Regions from separate parts of the Cytobacillus sp. Hz8 genome, predicted to be linked through region 1. Evidence: a T-box and tRNA genes for the amino acid it is inferred to sense, from the RefSeq annotation. Region 1 holds a T-box; the other holds one or more tRNA genes.
What was found. A T-box is a leader RNA that pairs with one kind of tRNA and senses whether it is charged. The one in region 1 lies ahead of argS (arginine--tRNA ligase), so its partner is inferred to be a tRNA-Arg.
Positions count from the first base shown of each region.

Region 1 (9,073 bases):
ATCCTTTATATCATTGAGCATTCCACTTTTTTGTGGATTATTTCCCCCATCAATCAAAATAACATGGCCAATTTTTCGTTTCAATTGTTCCTCTATAGAATCTGCTTGTATGGCAGTAAGATCCAAGCCTTTGATTTTTTCATTACTTAACGTGAATGGTGACTGATTTTTGGAATGGGGTATGAGCCACTTTAAATGTTCAATGGAAATAAACATGAATTTATAAATTGGTGAATAAAAAGTGAAATAATCTTGAGAAATATTCAAAATATAACCGAAGTAAGAAGTTTTGCCTGTAACAAAAATTTCAGTAAAAGTTCCTTTCGCGTTCGTTAATACGTGATCAAGAGAAAGGAGTTCAGTATGGCTGAGAAAAGTGGACTCACTTGGTTGATTTACCTGTTCTTCATCATTCGTATTTAACTGTATGAGGTGGATACTGTTAAATGGGAGATAAAGATAATCATCCCCGTTAAAAATAACCATAACATCACTACCTATATCAGTGAGAATGCCATTAAATGAATCCTTGCCTGATATTTGAACGAAAATTTGCTTTCCAATATAATTTTTTACCTTACTCATCATAGTGCCTCCTTATAAACTTACATAAATACATTTTGTATCCAAAAGTATAATAGAAAGATTGTGACAACTGTTGAGATTGGGATAACGATCAATGAAACGCTTAGATAATCCTTCCATCTAATTTTCATTTTGTGCTGTTTAAGGATATACATCCAAATAAGAGAGGCAAGTGTTCCAATCGGCAACAATAACGAACCAATATCACTTCCAATAATATTTGCGAGATAAATAGTTTTTAAGGTTATTGGATCGAAGCCCATTTCGGTTAAGGTGAATGTCCCAATCATTAGAGCAGGATGGTTGTTAAATATATTGGAGAGAATCGATACGAGTCCTCCCATGACAAAACTCGCGGAAAATAATCCTTGGCCAACCAGTGGTTCACAAATATTGACTAAGATACTAGTAAGTCCAATATTGTGAAGCCCGTAGATTATGACATACATGGAAAAGGCAAAGATGAGAATGTGCCAGGGTGTTTTTTTCAAAATGTCTACAGGGTTTGTTCGGAGATGGTACCAACGAAAGAATAGAAGTACTAGCGACCCGATTACTGCAACAATTGAAATTGGAATGGAAAGGAAAGAAGCGACAAATAATAGGCATCTCATTATAAAAATAAACAGTAAAATCTTAAGCATAAATTTTGTGCGCTTTTTCTTAGTCTCGCTTTCATTATGGCCTGTTTTTAATGGATGAAAATTTTTTACAAAAAAACTTTCCTCTATATCATAAATGGGAGGGGAGAGCTCCTTAGGCAACTTTCTTTTTAAGACGATAAACATGAGCCCTGACATAAATAGCAATCCTAATGTGGCGGGTACAAACATCATAGCTGTTTGCATATAAAGGGTCATATGGATTATTTTTAAAGCAATAAGATTGACGATATTACTTACGCCAATCGGAGTACTCGAGGCTGTGGCAATGAGCGCTCCGCTTAACAAATAGGGAATTTGCTGATGTGGTTTTAAACGGAGATTTTTCAAAAGTAATATAAGAATCGGTGTTGTAATTAGGATGCTTCCATCATTGTTAAATAAAAGCGTCATTAAAAAACAGAGCAATTGGATATACCAATATAGCCGGTATCCGGATCCTTTAGCAAAGTTGGCGAGCTTGGCAGCAGACCAATGAAAGAATCCAAAGCTTTCCAAAATAACTGCCATCACAATGGTGGATATAATCGTAATTGATGCTCCGCCTATTTTATCGACAATATCCACGATGTTTTCTTGCGAGACAACGCCTATTAGTAAAATAACGATTGCTCCAATTGCAGCTGGATAAGCTTCATTCACCCCCCTTGGCCTCCAAAATATGACAAGCATGGTTACTGCAAAAACGAAGAGGGTGATTCCTACTTGAAATGTCATTCAACCTTCTCCTTTCTTTAAAAACGGGACAAGGTCTATTGACCATACATGTCCGTTTGCTTATATTTATATTCGGCTATAAAAAGAAGGAGCTAGATGATTGTCTAAATTTGTCTAATATGTATGTTTGTCTGATAGAGATATTTGTACTCCTGAGATAAAATGTAATGAGAAACGAGAAAACAAATGATTCATATGAAAGTGGAATTTCTTTTCGTTAGAAGTTATGATGGTATTTAAGAGGTTTAGATATTTTGAATAAGGGAGATAGGAAGGAATAGCTTCTTAACTTTGAAAATATATGGGAATACGAAAAGTGTGAAGCAAGATCCTATATTTCCTTGTATAATATTATTATTCAGAGATCAATTTCATAGAAAATGATAATCCCTAATTTGGGAGTTTAGTAGAAGGGAATGTATCAATTGGGGAAAAAGAAGAAAAAAAAGACATCACTTCCATTGCGCTTGAATATCCTTTTTTTGGCGGTATTTGTCCTTTTCTCAATGCTGATTATTCGATTAGGAATCGTGCAAATTGTTTATGGAAAAGATTATAAACGGGAAATCGACCAAAAAGAGGTTGTTCCTATTAATTTATCGATGCCACGTGGAAAAATTTATGACACAAATGGAAAACTAATCACTGGAAATAAAACATTAAAGGCCATTACTTATACACGTTCAAGTACAGTAACGCAAGATGAAATGCTAGACGTTGCCAAGAAATTAGCGACTATAATTAAAAAAGATACAAAGGATGATTTTAAAGCCATCACCGAACGCGATCGTCAGGATTTTTGGATTATTAAACATCCAGATGAAGCAAAGAAAAAAATTACATCAAAAGATGAAGCAAAATTAAAGAAGAAAGAATTGGATCAAGACGAATACAATAAAGAAATTTATGATTTAACGAGAAAAAGAATTACGGAACAAGAATTAAATTCCTTTTCAAAGAAGGATCTTGAGGTTCTAGCAATATACCGTGAAATGTCAAGCGGCAGAGCGCTATCACCGCAAATTATAAAGAATAAAAATGTAACGGATGAGGAATTTGCCCGTGTCAGCGAAAATCTAGATATCTTGCCTGGAGTCGATGCCACGACTGACTGGGAGCGATACAATGCTTATAAGGATAAGGAAGGAAATGAAACCTTAAGCTCTATTTTAGGGAAGGTTACCAGCACGAAAGAGGGATTGCCTCAAGATATGCTTGATTATTTTGAAGCAAGGGGCTACAGTCGAAATGACCGTGTAGGAAAAAGCTATCTTGAGTGGCAGTACGAAGATGTCCTACAAGGTCAAAAAGAAATTGTAAAAAATGTTTCCGATAAATCAGGCAATGTCATCGATACAAAAGTATATCGTAAAGGAAAAAGCGGAAATGACTTAGTCTTATCTGTCGATATTGATTTACAGCAGAAGGTAGAAAAGATAATTGAAGATAAATTAGGAAGCGCCCGAATGGGTCAGCCGTATATGGATCGCGCCCTTGTAACGGTCTTAAATCCAAAAACGGGAGAAGTCCTTGCCATGGCAGGCAAGCAGTATATGAAGGATGAAGAGACCAATAAGACTGTTGCTGCTGATTTTGCTTTAGGAAATATGATTACTTCCTACTCAATGGGTTCAGCAGTGAAAGCGGCCACGGTCTTAACTGGTTATAATACAGGAGCGATTACTCCTGGAGAATATCAATATGACCAACCGTTGAAATTTAAGGGTACTCAAGTAAAGAAATCTTGGAATACCGTTGGTTTTGGTTCAATTAATGATTTATATGCCTTAAAACGTTCCTCAAACGTTTATATGTTCTTAACAGCTATGAAAATTGGTGGTCAACAAACTTATGTTCCGAATGGTCCTTTAACTATTAATAAAGTGGCTGCAATTAATAAACTAAGAAATAATTTTGCTCAATTTGGATTAGGCGTAAAGACAGGGATTGATTTGCCTGGGGAGCAATCTGGTTATGGTCAAGGGCAAATCCCGGAAGATGCTGGTAAGGTACTAGACTTTGGGATTGGCCAGTATGACACATATACTCCATTGCAGCTTGCCCAATATATTTCAACGGTTGCCAACGGAGGTTATCGCATTCAGCCTCATATTGCCAAAGAAATTCGCGAATCCAATAACTCATCCGATAAACTAGGTTCAATCGTTCAGGAGATCAAACCAAAGGTATTGAACCGTGTAGATATGAAGGATGAATGGATTAAACATGTACAGGAAGGATTGAGATTGGTTGTAAATGATCCTCAAGGTACAGGTTATGCAACGATTAAGAATAAGCAATATAAAATTGCAGGGAAAACAGGAACGGCCCAGGCATTATATGATGGCCCATTAGGTGGACATCCAATGCTATGGAATGTGACATTTGCAGGCTACGCCCCATATGATGATCCTGAAATTGCCCTCTCAGTTGTTATTCCATGGTCCACGACCGATCAAACACACGTCAACTTGGAAATTGCTGATGAAGTGTTTAAAGCGTATTTTGATTTGAAAGAAAAACGTGCAAAATAAACGACTGATTTTAGTAGACTTATGAAAAGAAGTGCTTGTTTTTAGCACTTCTTTTTAAACTTTAAGCGTATAAATTGGCACCATTGATGAAGATTGACTTAGTGGCCAATTTTTGGAATTAGTGAAACGATGTCTCTGTAAAAGAGGAAGAAGTCGTGAATCCATGTGAAAACAGTCATGATGGAAAAAGATTTACTATATACACCAACTCGGATTAAATAGATGTTTTTATTATATAAACATACCAATTATTCTAAAAAATATTTCAAAAAGTTCTTGATTTTTTTTTCTGAATGATTATAATAATCTCCAATACTAAAAAAAAAATCTATGATAAAGAGAGTAGTTATTTTGTGAAGGGAAGCGAGTCAGGGATGGTGGGAGCCTGATACGGAGCAAATAATGAACCGCACTTTAGAGATGCTTTCCTGAAATGAGTAGGGGTAAGCCGGGGAAATACCTCGTTAACAAAAAGAAGTGGTTTTTATTGTTTAAAAACAAATGGAGTGGTACCACGGGAAATCATCAAACTCTCGTCTCTTTTATTATAAAAGAGGCGGGAGTTTTTTTATTGGAGGGAAAAATGATGTATAAGGAGCACTTAGTTGAGGTATTATCAGAATTTTTAAATGGTGTATTAGAAAAAGACAAATTAAGTGAAATGATTGAAAAACCGAAATATGAAAATTTGGGGGATTTGGCTTTTCCTTGTTTTGAATTGGCAAAGGTTTATCGGAAATCTCCACAAATTATTGCAACTGAAATAGCTGAAGGCATTAAATCTTCTCAGTTTGAAAAGGTGGAAGCCGTAAGTGGATATGTAAATGTTTTTCTTAACAAAAAAGAAGTATCCTCACAGGTTATGAAACAAATCATTTCTGAAAAAGAGCATTATGGTGATGTAAACATTGGTCATGGAGGGGCTGTAACGATTGATTTATCATCCCCAAATATTGCAAAACCCTTTTCCATGGGACATTTGCGCTCAACTGTTATTGGGAATGCTCTTGCATTAATTACCGAAAAATGTGGATATCAGCCCATTAAAATCAACCATCTAGGCGATTGGGGTACACAATTTGGGAAATTGATTGTTGCTTATAAATTATGGGGAGACGAAGAACAGGTTAGAAAGAATCCAATCAATGAGCTCTTAAAGTTGTATATTCAATTTCACGAAGAGGCTGAAAAGGATCCTTCATTAGATGATCATGGGCGTGAATGGTTTAAGAAGCTAGAGGATGGAGATGAAGAAGCCATTTCATTATGGAAGTGGTTTAGAGAGGAATCCATAAAGGAATTTTCAAGATTATATGAACTATTAGGAATCACTTTTGATTCGTATAATGGAGAAGCTTTTTATAATGATAAAATGGAACGGGTTGTCGAGCTTTTGGAGGAGAAAAAATTATTGCTTCAATCTGAAGGAGCAGAGATCGTTTCTCTAGAAGAAAAGGATTTACCACCTTGCTTAATTAAGAAAAGTGATGGTACTACCCTTTACGCGACCCGTGACTTAGCGGCTGCAATTTATCGGCAGGAAACTTATCACTTCGTTAAATCTTTATATGTAGTGGGAAATGAACAGTCCTTTCATTTTAAGCAATTTTTCTCTGTATTAGAAAAGATGGGGTATGACTGGCATAAAGGTCTTATTCATATACCTTTTGGAATGATGCTAATGGATGGTAAGAAGATGTCAACGCGGAAAGGGAAGGTTGTTTTCTTAGAGGAAGTCGTGCAAGAAGCAATCAAGCTTGCGATGAATGATATTATGGAAAAAAATCCGAATCTTGAATCCAAGGAAGAAGTGGCCCGTCAAGTAGGAACAGGAGCTGTCATTTTCCATGATTTGAAGCATTATCGGATGAATGATATTGAATTTTCTTTAAAAGATATGTTGCGCTTTGAAGGAGATACAGGTCCTTATGTTCAATACACACATGCACGTATTTCATCATTACTAAAAAAAGGAATTTATGAGGAAAGTAACGAAGAAATTCATTTGGATGATTTAGAAGCTTGGCCAATTATTACGTTATTAATGTCATTTCCTGATATCCTTAAGCGATCATTGGATGGGTATGATCCGTCTCAAATTGCTAAATATGTGATTGACTTGGCGAAGGCATTTAATAAATATTATGCTACTGTAAGAATTCTCGATGATGAAGCTTTAAAACATGCAAGACTGTCGCTAGCATTTTCAGTGAAAATAGTGTTAAAGGAAGGGCTTCGTCTGTTGGGACTTGAAGCACCGGAAAAAATGTAAAATAAGAGAGACCAGCATTCAACCAAAGCTTTTGTAATGCTGGCCTCTTTTTTATAAACAAAAAAATGATCATAAAAACTTATTATTAGTGTCAATCCAAATTAATTTGTCCTCCCGGTTCTTCATTTTTTTAAATAAAGGAAATTTCGTGCCTTTTTATACATTCTTCAGTATCTTGCTTCATTTTTTTTCATAAAGTAACAGTACCGAGATTTTTTTTGAGGAGGAGTATTATGTATTACGCTCGTCTTGTACAATTTAAATTAGGAACTGGAAAGCGACAGATTGCGGAAAAAATATGTAAGGAATATGATTCATTTAATCGGAATTTAACTGGATTTAGAGGAAATGTTTATTTCTTTGATGATTTAAATGGTGAATACCATACATTAAATTATTGGGATACAAAACAAGATGCTGAAAACGCACATGAAATTTTATTTCCTAAATTCACGGCCAAACTTGAAAAGTATACAGATGAGAAAATAGTCTATAGAATCTTTGAAGTGTTTGATACATCAGAAAATAGTGGTTTTTTCCAATCTCATTTGAAGTTATAAAGGGATGTAACAATAGGGCATAGAAAGATTTTACCTCATTTTTTGTAGTTAGAATAGCAAGAAAAATGAATTAAAAGATTTTGAAATTGTTAAGAAAAGAAGCGAATAGAGGAAAAAAGGAAGAGGAAATCTGAGAAGTGTATTTACTATTAAATAAGAAAAGAATCATCATTCATTTTTTTATTTTTTCCTGGAGAAAGCTAATGATAAAATAGCTAATCACTAAAACTAAAATACTTACGGTATAAATAAATGTTTGTTTTGCATCCTCATGGTTGACAACAACTAAACGGACCATTGCTGTAATTCCGATGTATATAAAGTATCGAAGTGGAAAATGATAATGTTCTTGAAAATATTTAACGGCAACTGCAATGAATTCAAAGTAAAGAAAAAATACTAAAATCCCTTCAAGTAATTCAAAATGTGCTTCCTTCCCAGTTTCGAAAAAAGCAAGATGGAAAAGATTAATGATTTCCTTGCAAAGCAGAGCTGCTAATATAATGCTTAAGACCACTAACGCTACATTCAATCCCCATTGAAGGATTTGAGCAATGGCTATATTTGTATATTTTTTCATGTTTCACCTCCTCTACTGTTTATTTTAAGATATTTGGCATCAGGATTCTAGTTTGAAGTTTTATTATTTATCATTAATTCTGATGAATTTGTTTGATACAAAATAAAGGCTGTTCTGATAGCTATTTAATAAAAAAACTTATTTAGATTAAAAAAAAAAAACGCCACAAATGGCGTTGAACATTATGATGGATGATTTATTTCTTCATTATTGTCATTCAAAATATTTTTTACATCTTCTACCATTTTATTGAAGGCTTGATCCACTCGATTTAGAATATCTTCTTGTTCAGATTGAGTGGACTGATGATTTTCATTTTCATTTTTATCGTCCATTTCTACACCTCCCATTTTAGCATGTGTAGAAAAGGAAATTTTTATAAGGAAAGAAGTTATGATTTTAAGAAAAAAATAATCTTTAACGATTTTTTAAGAATGGTTCCAGTGAATCATCAACAGCTTTTTATCCTAAGCAATTATATGGGTAATGGCAAGAAAAAGTGCAAATGAAATGAAAACCATATGGATTGTACGAAGTCTTTTGGATTTTTTGTTTTGCATTAATTTGCTGCCTAGTATTGCAGCTAATACGATAAAAAGGACGGAGCCGAGGCCGATGATCCCTTCTCCTTCTAATTCACCTTCTTTTAGAAACATCAATGCACCATGGAGGATACTTAAAGTTAGGGCGATTAGTCCAATTAAAACATGATTTTTTGTGATGAATTTACCAAAAGAAATGAAGGTATTTTTCCATTTTGAAAATTGGGAAATCAAAGTTTTCAATGACCTTCTAAATGGATAGAGCAGCGCAGCGAATCCCATTGCGATAGCCGTTCCCCAACCAATCATCTTTCCAATTTCCTCTATTGGACCTTCCTTTTCATGATCGCCCTGATAATCACCATATTTTCCATCATCGTGCTTTTCAAAATGATGACCGTCATCATCTGCAAACGCTATAGAATTTGTCACCCCGAATCCAAGTATGAAAATTAAAATTACAGAAGCAAAGATTAATTGAAAATACTTCATCATTAAACCTCCCATTTTTTTCTAAAAGCGATAGTATGTATGTCCTTATTAGGATACTTGCTAAATATGAAAATTGACTGAAAAGTGGCCCTTAAATAGGATTTCATGATCACCATTTTTGAGAGCGTT
Region 1 is NZ_JBHKFI010000001.1:396,491-405,563, forward strand. It holds gene ACE38V_RS01965 (DUF2642 domain-containing protein) at 1-585, opposite strand, end outside; gene ACE38V_RS01970 (arsenic transporter) at 606-1,964, opposite strand; gene ACE38V_RS01975 (peptidoglycan D,D-transpeptidase FtsI family protein) at 2,381-4,498, shown strand; T-box leader at 4,820-5,042, shown strand; gene argS (arginine--tRNA ligase) at 5,082-6,770, shown strand; gene ACE38V_RS01985 (hypothetical protein) at 7,004-7,330, shown strand; gene psiE (phosphate-starvation-inducible protein PsiE) at 7,503-7,910, opposite strand; gene ACE38V_RS01995 (hypothetical protein) at 8,093-8,245, opposite strand; gene ACE38V_RS02000 (hypothetical protein) at 8,378-8,944, opposite strand.

Region 2 (9,073 bases), on a different contig from region 1:
GCCCATATTTATCACACAAATGACCACCAAATAAAGCTCCAATCGCAGCTCCAAAGGCATTTGCACTTAAAGCACTTAACAATCCAATAGCGGTACTATCTAAATGAAGATAGGTTTGCCAAAGCGTTAAGCTACTTGCAGCTGCAATGATCGACCCTGCTTCGATATAGTTTGCCATCGCGACAGAAATTGTAGCTTTCCACCCAGTAGTTTTTTTACTTCCAAACTTAGCCATTTCTTATCCTCCTAATAATGATAATGGTGATCCTGAATAAAACTATCAGAAAGCGGTTTCAATCTTTTGTCTAATAACTGTTGTATTTAACCTTTTCTGCCCGCCCTACTATATAGGGCGGATAGATAGGAAATTAAGCTAGATAAAACACATCTTTTAAATCAATCGAAACAGGGCTATTGTCCGGGTTGGTTTCCATAATGGGCTCCATATAAGCCCACCACTTTTTGCAAATATCAGTATCAGCCATTTGGGCGTATTTTTCTTCATCTTCTACCTCTAAGTAGGCAAATAGGCGGCCTGTTTCTTCATCAAGGAAAATGGAATAATTGTGCGCGCCGTGGGTCTTTAACTCTGTGACCATTTCCGGCCAAATTTCATTATGACGCTTTTTGTATTCCTCATAGCAATCTTTGTAGACAAACATAATGCTCGCTTTTCGAATCACTTTTGCTCCCCCCAAGGAATGTTAGTTTGTTACTTTGCTAATTGCGAGAATTCCTTCTCTTGGAACGACTCCAAATGCATCTGCCAAGTCCTGTAATTGTTGATCGGTAATCGTTTGCTTCACCTCTCCTTGAGCACAGACAATCGTATAAATTTGGGCCGCTTTTTCTGCGGTTTCAATTAAGCCAAAGGTTTCATCCATGCTGGTTCCCGCTCCGAAGATTCCGTGATGTGGCCAGATTACTAGGCGAACATCCCGCATTTTTTTCGCCGTTATCTCTCCAATCGCATCAGTGCCTGGCACCATCCAAGGAACCACACCAACGCCTTCCGGGAAAACGACGATGCATTCTGTTGACATTTGCCATAGGGTTTTGGAAAAGATACGCTCATCTAATGAATGTGTATAGGTCATGCCAATAATATTGCTAGCGTGACAATGGATAATGATTCGATGGTTCGGATCCACCTTTAAACGTTCAATATGTCCCATCAAATGAGAAGGTAGCTCGCTCGTTGGCGTGCCCCCATCTTCAAAGCCCCACAAAACATCAACTGACTGACCATCATCTGTTACGCGAATTAAACCTAGATTAATAGATGGCGCATCGATCACATTTTTAAAATACTTTCCGGAACCGGTGACAATAAAGTATTTTCCTGCTAATGCAGATCCATCAAATTTGGTTGGCAAGGTTCTTTTTACTTCATGAATATCAAGATAAGGTGTTACCTCTTCCTCTTTTAATAGATAGCTAATATTTCCTCCGTTGCGCTCATCCCAGCCCAAGCGGTAAAGATTTGCGGTTGTTTTAGCCATTTCTTGAATGAATGGCGCTGTTAGAATATCTCGTTTTTCGCTCATTTTCATTACCCCTTAGTTTCTGTTTCGCAAAACTTCTTCTTCATATTTTCTTACCTGAGCTAACCAATCTTCCCGAACCGGAACTCCGAGGGAAGCGCAGTAGTAATCCCAAATGGCTCCAAATGGATAGCTTTTGAATTCCTCTCTAAGGGCAAGTCGTGTTGTGAAATCCCCTTTTAATTCAATCTCCTTCAGCTGCTCAATTGGCTCCAAGTATGCCTTGAGCAATGCTTTAATCATATTGCGTGCCCCGATTACCCATGCAGCGACACGATTGATGCTCGCGTCGAAGAAATCAAGACCAATATGAGTTTTATCTAAAAGATTATTAACAACAAGTTCTTTTGCAATTTCCTGAAGCTCATCATCTAGAATCACGACATGGTCACTATCCCAGCGAACCGGGCGACTGACATGTAGAAGCATACCTTTACTAAATAAGGAAATAGCAGATAATTTATTGGATACCACTTCGGTTGGATGGAAGTGCCCGGCATCTAAGCAGATGAGCTTATCTCGAGTAAGCCCATATCCCATGTAAAATTCATGAGAACCAACCACATAAGCTTCAGAACCAATGCCAAATACCTTACTTTCGATGGCATCAAGGTTGTACTCCGAATCGATTTCCTCTTTAAAAATTTCATCTAAAGATTCTTCTAATCTCTTTCTAGGAGCAAGTCGATCAACGGGATTATCCTTGTAGCCATCTGGAATCCAGACATTTGTCACACAGGTTTGGCCAGTTTCTCTTCCAAAGTATTCGCCGATTTTGCGTGAACGTTTGCAATGCTCAATCCAGAAATCCCGGATTTCCTTATTCGGATGACTGAGGGTAAAACCGTCTTCTGATTTTGGATGGGAGAAAAGAGTGGGGTTGAAGTCAAGACCAAGTCCCTGTTCTTTTGCCCAAGTGACCCATTTTTCGAAATGACGTGGTTCAATTTCGTTGTAATCAATTTTTTCATCGGTATCGACATAGATTGCATGTAAATTCAACTTATGTTTTCCTGGTATAAGGGAGTAAGCTTTTTCAAGATCCTGACGAAGCTCCTCTGGTGTCCTTGCTACTCCTGGATAATTTCCTGTTACAGAAATCCCGCCAGTCAGTTCTTGATCCTTATTAATAAAACCTCGAACATCATCCCCTTGCCAGCAATGCATGGAAATCTTAATATCCTTTAATTGATTGATCACATCATCCGTATTAATTCCATGCTTGGCATATAGTTTTTTTGCTGCTTCATAAGCCTCTTGAATTTCAGGTGTCATCATTTCGTCGTTACCTCCTTGAATTGTTCCATGATGGTTTGTTGATGAAGATGGTTTGGTGTGTATTTTTTTATTTCAAATGAATCTCTTATAAGCTGGCGGGCGGCCTGCAAATCTTCTATTTCTTTCATTGCGATCATCTGCATAACAAGATTTCCAATCGCAGTTGCCTCTGTTGGTCCGGCATAAACGGTTTTACCGCTGAAATCTGCCGTCAGCTGATTAAGGTATTCATTGTAGGCACCTCCGCCAACGATATGAAGCTGATCGATTCTTTTGCCTGTAATCTGCTGTAATTCCTCCATCGCAATCGCATAAATAATTGCTAGATTATTATAAATGCAGTAAGCCAATTCGCCGGCTGTTTCAGGCACCTGTTGATTTGTTTCGCAACAATAGCTTTGAATTTCTTCGATCATATTAGCTGGATTCAAAAACCTCTTATCGTTAAAATTAATGTAAGGAAAAGCTCCATTTTCTTTTTTTGCCTCTTCCACAAATTGACCGAAATTATAATCTTTCTTTAAAAAGCGCCTTACTTCTTGGATAATCCACATTCCGATAATGTTTTTAAGGAAGCGGATCGTGTGAAAAGCGCCCCACTCGTTGGTGTAATTGTTTTTCAAAGCAAGATTGCTGACAACAGGAACCTCGCTTTCTATTCCTAACAAAGACCATGTTCCGCTGCTTAAGTAAGCCCAATTGTCTCCAAAACCAGGAGTTCCGATAACAGCAGATGCGGTATCATGAGTCGCTACCGTAATGACTGTACATTTTGGAAGATCAAAAGTAGGAAACCATTCTCTTCTTACCTCTCCCAATTCTGTTCCTGGCTCCGTCAGTTCTGGAAACTGCTCTTTCTTGACGGAAAGGAGTTGGAGCAGCTCCTCATCAAATGATTTTGTTTCTAGATTTAACAGCTGTGTGGTTGATGCATTTGTTTTTTCCGCGACAGGCCGGCCCGTTAAACAAAAGGCTAAGAAATCTGGCACCATCAAGATATATTGCGCATCTTTCAGCTTTTCCTTCTCTTCTTCATACAATTGATAAAGGGTGTTAAATGGCTGAAATTGGATTCCTGTTTTTTGATATATTTTTTCTTTTGGCATCTGTTTGATGATTTTTTCAATTGTATCTTTTGTTCGACTATCACGATAGGATACGACTTCACGTAACCGCTTTCTTTCATGCCCAACTAAAACATAATCAACTGCCCATGTATCGATTCCAACTGTGCATGTCTCAATTCCTAGGGACTTCACCTTTTCAAGTCCTTTTAATATTTCATTCAGTAAATGATCAATATCCCAGTAACAAGTTCCACTGATATCCATAAAACCGTTTGCAAATCGATGAATTTCTTTTATTTCTAATTGAGCATTCTTCATTTCCCCTAAAACTAAGCGTCCACTGGATGCTCCAATATCGACGGCAATATATGTCACTAGATCACCACTTCCTCTGAGAACTAACATTTCTTTGTTTTCAACAACATAATACAACATAAACAAAGATAAAACAACATTATTTTTTGTTTTTTCTTTGAACATTTTGTTTCTAATGAATGAATTCCACAAAAGTCGGATAATTTTATCAAAAAACAGCTCATCTGTTGAAAATCACAACAGATGAGCAGAATGTTCAACATTCAAGTTGTTTTCTTAGATAATTTCTTTAAACATTTCAATGACTTCTTCTTTTGTAGGTTGGAATGGATTTCCCGGTGCACAGGCATCTAGCAATGCATTTTCAGCGAGCTTGTCCAAATTCACTTCGTTTACGCCTAATTCAGAAAGGACAGATGGAATTCCTACTTCTTTAGACAGTCCTTTGATCGCTTCAATAACAGCATCCGCACATTGTTCATCGGTCTTGTCCGCAACCTCTATTCCAATCGCTTTGGCAATCGCTCTAAATTTCACGGGATTCCGTTTCGCATTTTCCTGTTCCACAATTGGCAAAAGCATTGCGTTGCAAACCCCATGAGGTAAGTCGTACATTCCGCCTAATTGATGGGCCATCGCATGAACAAACCCTAAACCAGCATTATTAAACGCCACTCCACCTAGAAACATCACATAGGCCATTTGTTCACGAGCCTCAATATCATGCCCATCCTTCACCGCTCTTGGAAGATAATTAAAAATGATTTCAACCGCTGATAACGCCATCGCGTCTGTAACCGTATAAGCACCTGGTGTCACAATCGCTTCAATTGCATGGGTCAACGCGTCCATTCCTGTTGCGGCTGTTAAATCAGCTGGTTTGCCTATCATTAATTCCGGATCATTTACAGAAATTGTTACTAAGCTGTTTTTATCAACCATCACCATTTTGACACTGCGCTCTTCATCCGTAATAACATAATTGATGGTAAATTCGCTGGATGTTCCTGCTGTTGTATTGATTGCTACAATCGGTACAGATTTATTCTTGGTTTTATTGACCCCTTCATAATCTCGAATATCTCCACCGTTTGTAATGTAAAGACCAATGGCTTTGGCTGTGTCCTGTGGGGAGCCTCCACCAATCGATACTAATAATTCACATTGATTTTCCTTATAGATATCAACACCAGTATAGACTGTGCTTGTTGATGGATTTGGTTTCACATCATCATACACCACATAGTCAATCTCGGCTTCCTTTAAAACCGAAATAACTCTATCCGCAATTCCACTTTTCATCAAAAATTTATCTGTTACCACTAATGCCTTTTTCTTGCCAATATCTTTGATAAACGGTCCAACTTCAGCTAAACATCCTCTTCCCATAAGGTTTGTGCTTGGTACAAATAGAACATGTCCACTCATTAAGATCAGCCTCCAAATCATATTGTTTTGATTATTTATTGCTCAATGATTCACAAATAATGATAAAAAAAAGGAAAAAACATCTTTTTTATTGCCTAACTAAATAATAAATTTTGATTATTTGAAAGTCAACAAAAACATACATGATTTTCTTTGTTCATGTTGTATTTTCACCATATCTTCTCATTTTCTTGTTGTTTTTATTTGTTTTTCCAAGTACACTAGTACAAAAACCACATTTTTTGCTATAATAATGATATAGTACTCAACTCATCTGAGGGGGAATTCTACCGTGTTACCTATTGAAAGACGGCAAAGAGTCATAGAGATTATTCAAATAGATAAAAGAGTGTTGGTTTCCGATTTAAGCAAGCGCTTTAATGTAACAGAGGAAACCATTAGAAGAGATTTAGAAAAACTTGAAAAAGAAGGACTCGTTACTCGAACTTATGGAGGAGCGATCATTAATCAACACACCAATGAGGACCTTCCCTTTGTTGCAAGAAGTGACCAAAATTTACAAACAAAGCAGGAAATTGCCCAAAAAGCACTCAATTATATTAGCGATCATGACTCCCTATTTGTTGATTCGAGTTCCACTTGCTACGAATTAGTCAAATTGCTAACCGAAAAACAAAACATCACAATCATAACGAATTCAGTCAAGATATTAAATGAAATAAACAGCGATAAGCTGCGCATCATTTCAACTGGTGGAATACTGCGGCCACATTCCTTTTCCCTTGTCGGCTCCATTCCCCAAGAAACCGTACATAAATACAATACCGACTTAGCTATCATCAGCTGCAAAGGTATTGATAAAGAAAAAGACATAACTGACTCAAACGAACCTGACTCAGAGCTAAAAAAAGCCATGATCTATCAAGCCGGAAAAACCATGCTGCTATTAGACCACACCAAATTTGACAACATCGCCTTTGTCAGCTTTATGTCATTTAAGGAAATCGATTACCTCGTCACGGATCAAAAACCTACTGATGAGTGGATTAAGTATTTACATGATCAAAATGTAACGGTGATTTATTGAGTTAACTGATTTTTGCGGCGAGTGTTGAATGTAGAGGAGATCGATTTTTGAGAATAGTGGAGGGTGCTCACGAATATTTTTTCAAAATCGCGAATATAAAAGACAGTCGCGAATAAATTGGTCATTTTCGCGAATAAATTTAAAAAGTCGCGAATAAACCTTGGATTTTCGCGAATAAATTTGGGAAGTCGCGAATAATCAAGATCACGCCTCCTTTTGAATGATAATAATGCCACTTTTCCGCGGGCATTTCTAATTTTTTGTGCATATTTTAGTAGTTTCGCGAGCATTTTATAGAAAACGAGGGTACTTTTTTCAAAATCTCATATAAAAAGATGACCGCGAATAAACGGAGTACCAAACCTAACTTTATATTTTCTAAATCATAAAGTTTACTTGTTTATTCTTTTTAAAGATCTCCCGACCAAATAAAAAAAGAGAAGTTGGACAGCCAGTTTAGGCCATTCCACTTCTCCTTTTAGTATCACACTTTAGTTGTATAATTTAAAATCGGATCATCCAAATAAAAAGAGAATACCAAAAAGCTTTTTGCCTTGGGTACCCTCTTGTTACGCGCCTTAGAGGATTCGAACCTCTGACCGTACGCTTAGAAGGCGTATGCTCTATCCAGCTGAGCTAAAGGCGCATTAGATATGTATGGAGAATAACGGAATTTTTCCAAAACCATTACCCTAATATATAAATGGCTCCGCAGGTAGGATTCGAACCTACGACCGTTCGGTTAACAGCCGAATGCTCTACCACTGAGCTACTGCGGAATAATAAGTTTTCATTCCTAAATCTCAGAAAGCTTTGCCGAATGTCCTCATCTCAGAAAGCTTATCCAAGTAGTGGCTCGATGAGTACAACTCGAAGCATATTCATCGGAGAGATGCTCGTTGCTCTACCACTGAGCTACTGCGAAATAAAATAATATGGTGGGCCTAAATGGACTCGAACCATCGACCTCACGCTTATCAGGCGTGCGCTCTAACCAGCTGAGCTATAGGCCCCTAAATGGAGCGGGTGATGAGAATCGAACTCACGACAACAGCTTGGAAGGCTGTAGTTTTACCACTAAACTACACCCGCATTATGATAAAAATGGAGGCAGCAACCGGATTTGAACCGGTGGTGAAGGTTTTGCAGACCTCTGCCTTACCACTTGGCTATGCTGCCTTATTATAAAATTGGCTGGGCTAGCAGGATTCGAACCTACGCATGACGGAGTCAAAGTCCGTTGCCTTACCGCTTGGCTATAGCCCACTGAAGAATCTCCATGAAATTACTCCCTCGAGTAAGCATCATGAATATGCACCGCAGAAACATTTAATTGCAAATGAATATGCTGCATCGAATTACTTCTGTAGTTAAATGTTTCGACATTCCCTTAATACAACCACAAAATCCATTCAAGAATATTTCTTAAACAAAATCATATGCGTAAACAATACTTGCAACTGAATATACTACCTTGAACTACTCCTGTAGTTAAATATGTCGACACACCCTTATTTAAACCACAAAAAACATTCAAGAGTATTTCTTAAAAACAAAACTACCTGCGTAAAGAATCATTGCAAATGAAAAAGTTTCTTTGAATTACTTCTGTAATTAATGTTTCGACATTCCCCTAAACTGCATAAATAAACCAGAGGGACAAAACAACTTCTACAGAAAATTCCTCAACATTCCACATTCTATCACAAAAACACAATCATAAACAACCCAATGTCGTAATTTCTAAAAATGGGGCGATTGATGGGAATCGAACCCACGAGTGTCGGAACCACAATCCGATGCGTTAACCACTTCGCCACAACCGCCATCATTATTTAATTGGCAGGGGCAGTAGGAATCGAACCCACACTGGAGGTTTTGGAGACCTCTGTTCTACCGTTAAACTATGCCCCTATATGGACATTAATGGTGGAGGGGGACGGATTCGAACCGCCGAACCCATGGGAGCGGATTTACAGTCCGCCGCGTTTAGCCACTTCGCTACCCCTCCAAATGAAAAAAGATGGCTCAGGACGGAATCGAACCGCCGACACAAGGATTTTCAGTCCTTTGCTCTACCGACTGAGCTACTGAGCCATATAAATATATTCACCTACAGAGAATCTCACTTCGTCCTTCACACAAAACTCAGGAAGTCAATTCAAGTAGCCGTTCGTTTTGTGCGCTGAAGCTTTTGCTTCGCAGCTTATTCGGTCGTGCTCTACCGACTGAGCTACTGAGCCATATATATATTCACCTACAGAGAATTCTTCTTCGTCCTTCGCCCAAAACTCAGAAAGCCTATTCAAGATGTCTTTCGTTTTGTGCGCTGTTGTTTTTGCTTCGTAGCTTATTCGATCGTGCTCTACCGACTGAGCTACTAAGCCATATTC
Region 2 is NZ_JBHKFI010000023.1:1,526-10,598, reverse strand. It holds gene ACE38V_RS20310 (MFS transporter) at 1-235, opposite strand, end outside; gene rhaM (L-rhamnose mutarotase) at 369-683, opposite strand; gene rhaD (rhamnulose-1-phosphate aldolase) at 705-1,547, opposite strand; gene rhaA (L-rhamnose isomerase) at 1,560-2,822, opposite strand; gene rhaB (rhamnulokinase) at 2,819-4,264, opposite strand; gene ACE38V_RS20285 (iron-containing alcohol dehydrogenase) at 4,481-5,632, opposite strand; gene ACE38V_RS20280 (DeoR/GlpR family DNA-binding transcription regulator) at 5,925-6,680, shown strand; tRNA gene ACE38V_RS20275 (tRNA-Arg) at 7,253-7,326, opposite strand; tRNA gene ACE38V_RS20270 (tRNA-Asn) at 7,385-7,459, opposite strand; tRNA gene ACE38V_RS20265 (tRNA-Ile) at 7,617-7,693, opposite strand; tRNA gene ACE38V_RS20260 (tRNA-Gly) at 7,699-7,772, opposite strand; tRNA gene ACE38V_RS20255 (tRNA-Cys) at 7,786-7,859, opposite strand; tRNA gene ACE38V_RS20250 (tRNA-Gln) at 7,872-7,946, opposite strand; tRNA gene ACE38V_RS20245 (tRNA-His) at 8,431-8,506, opposite strand; tRNA gene ACE38V_RS20240 (tRNA-Trp) at 8,521-8,594, opposite strand; tRNA gene ACE38V_RS20235 (tRNA-Tyr) at 8,608-8,691, opposite strand; tRNA gene ACE38V_RS20230 (tRNA-Phe) at 8,705-8,777, opposite strand.
Region 2: it encodes a tRNA-Arg, which carries the amino acid that the T-box ahead of argS (arginine--tRNA ligase) is inferred to sense. The anticodon was not compared.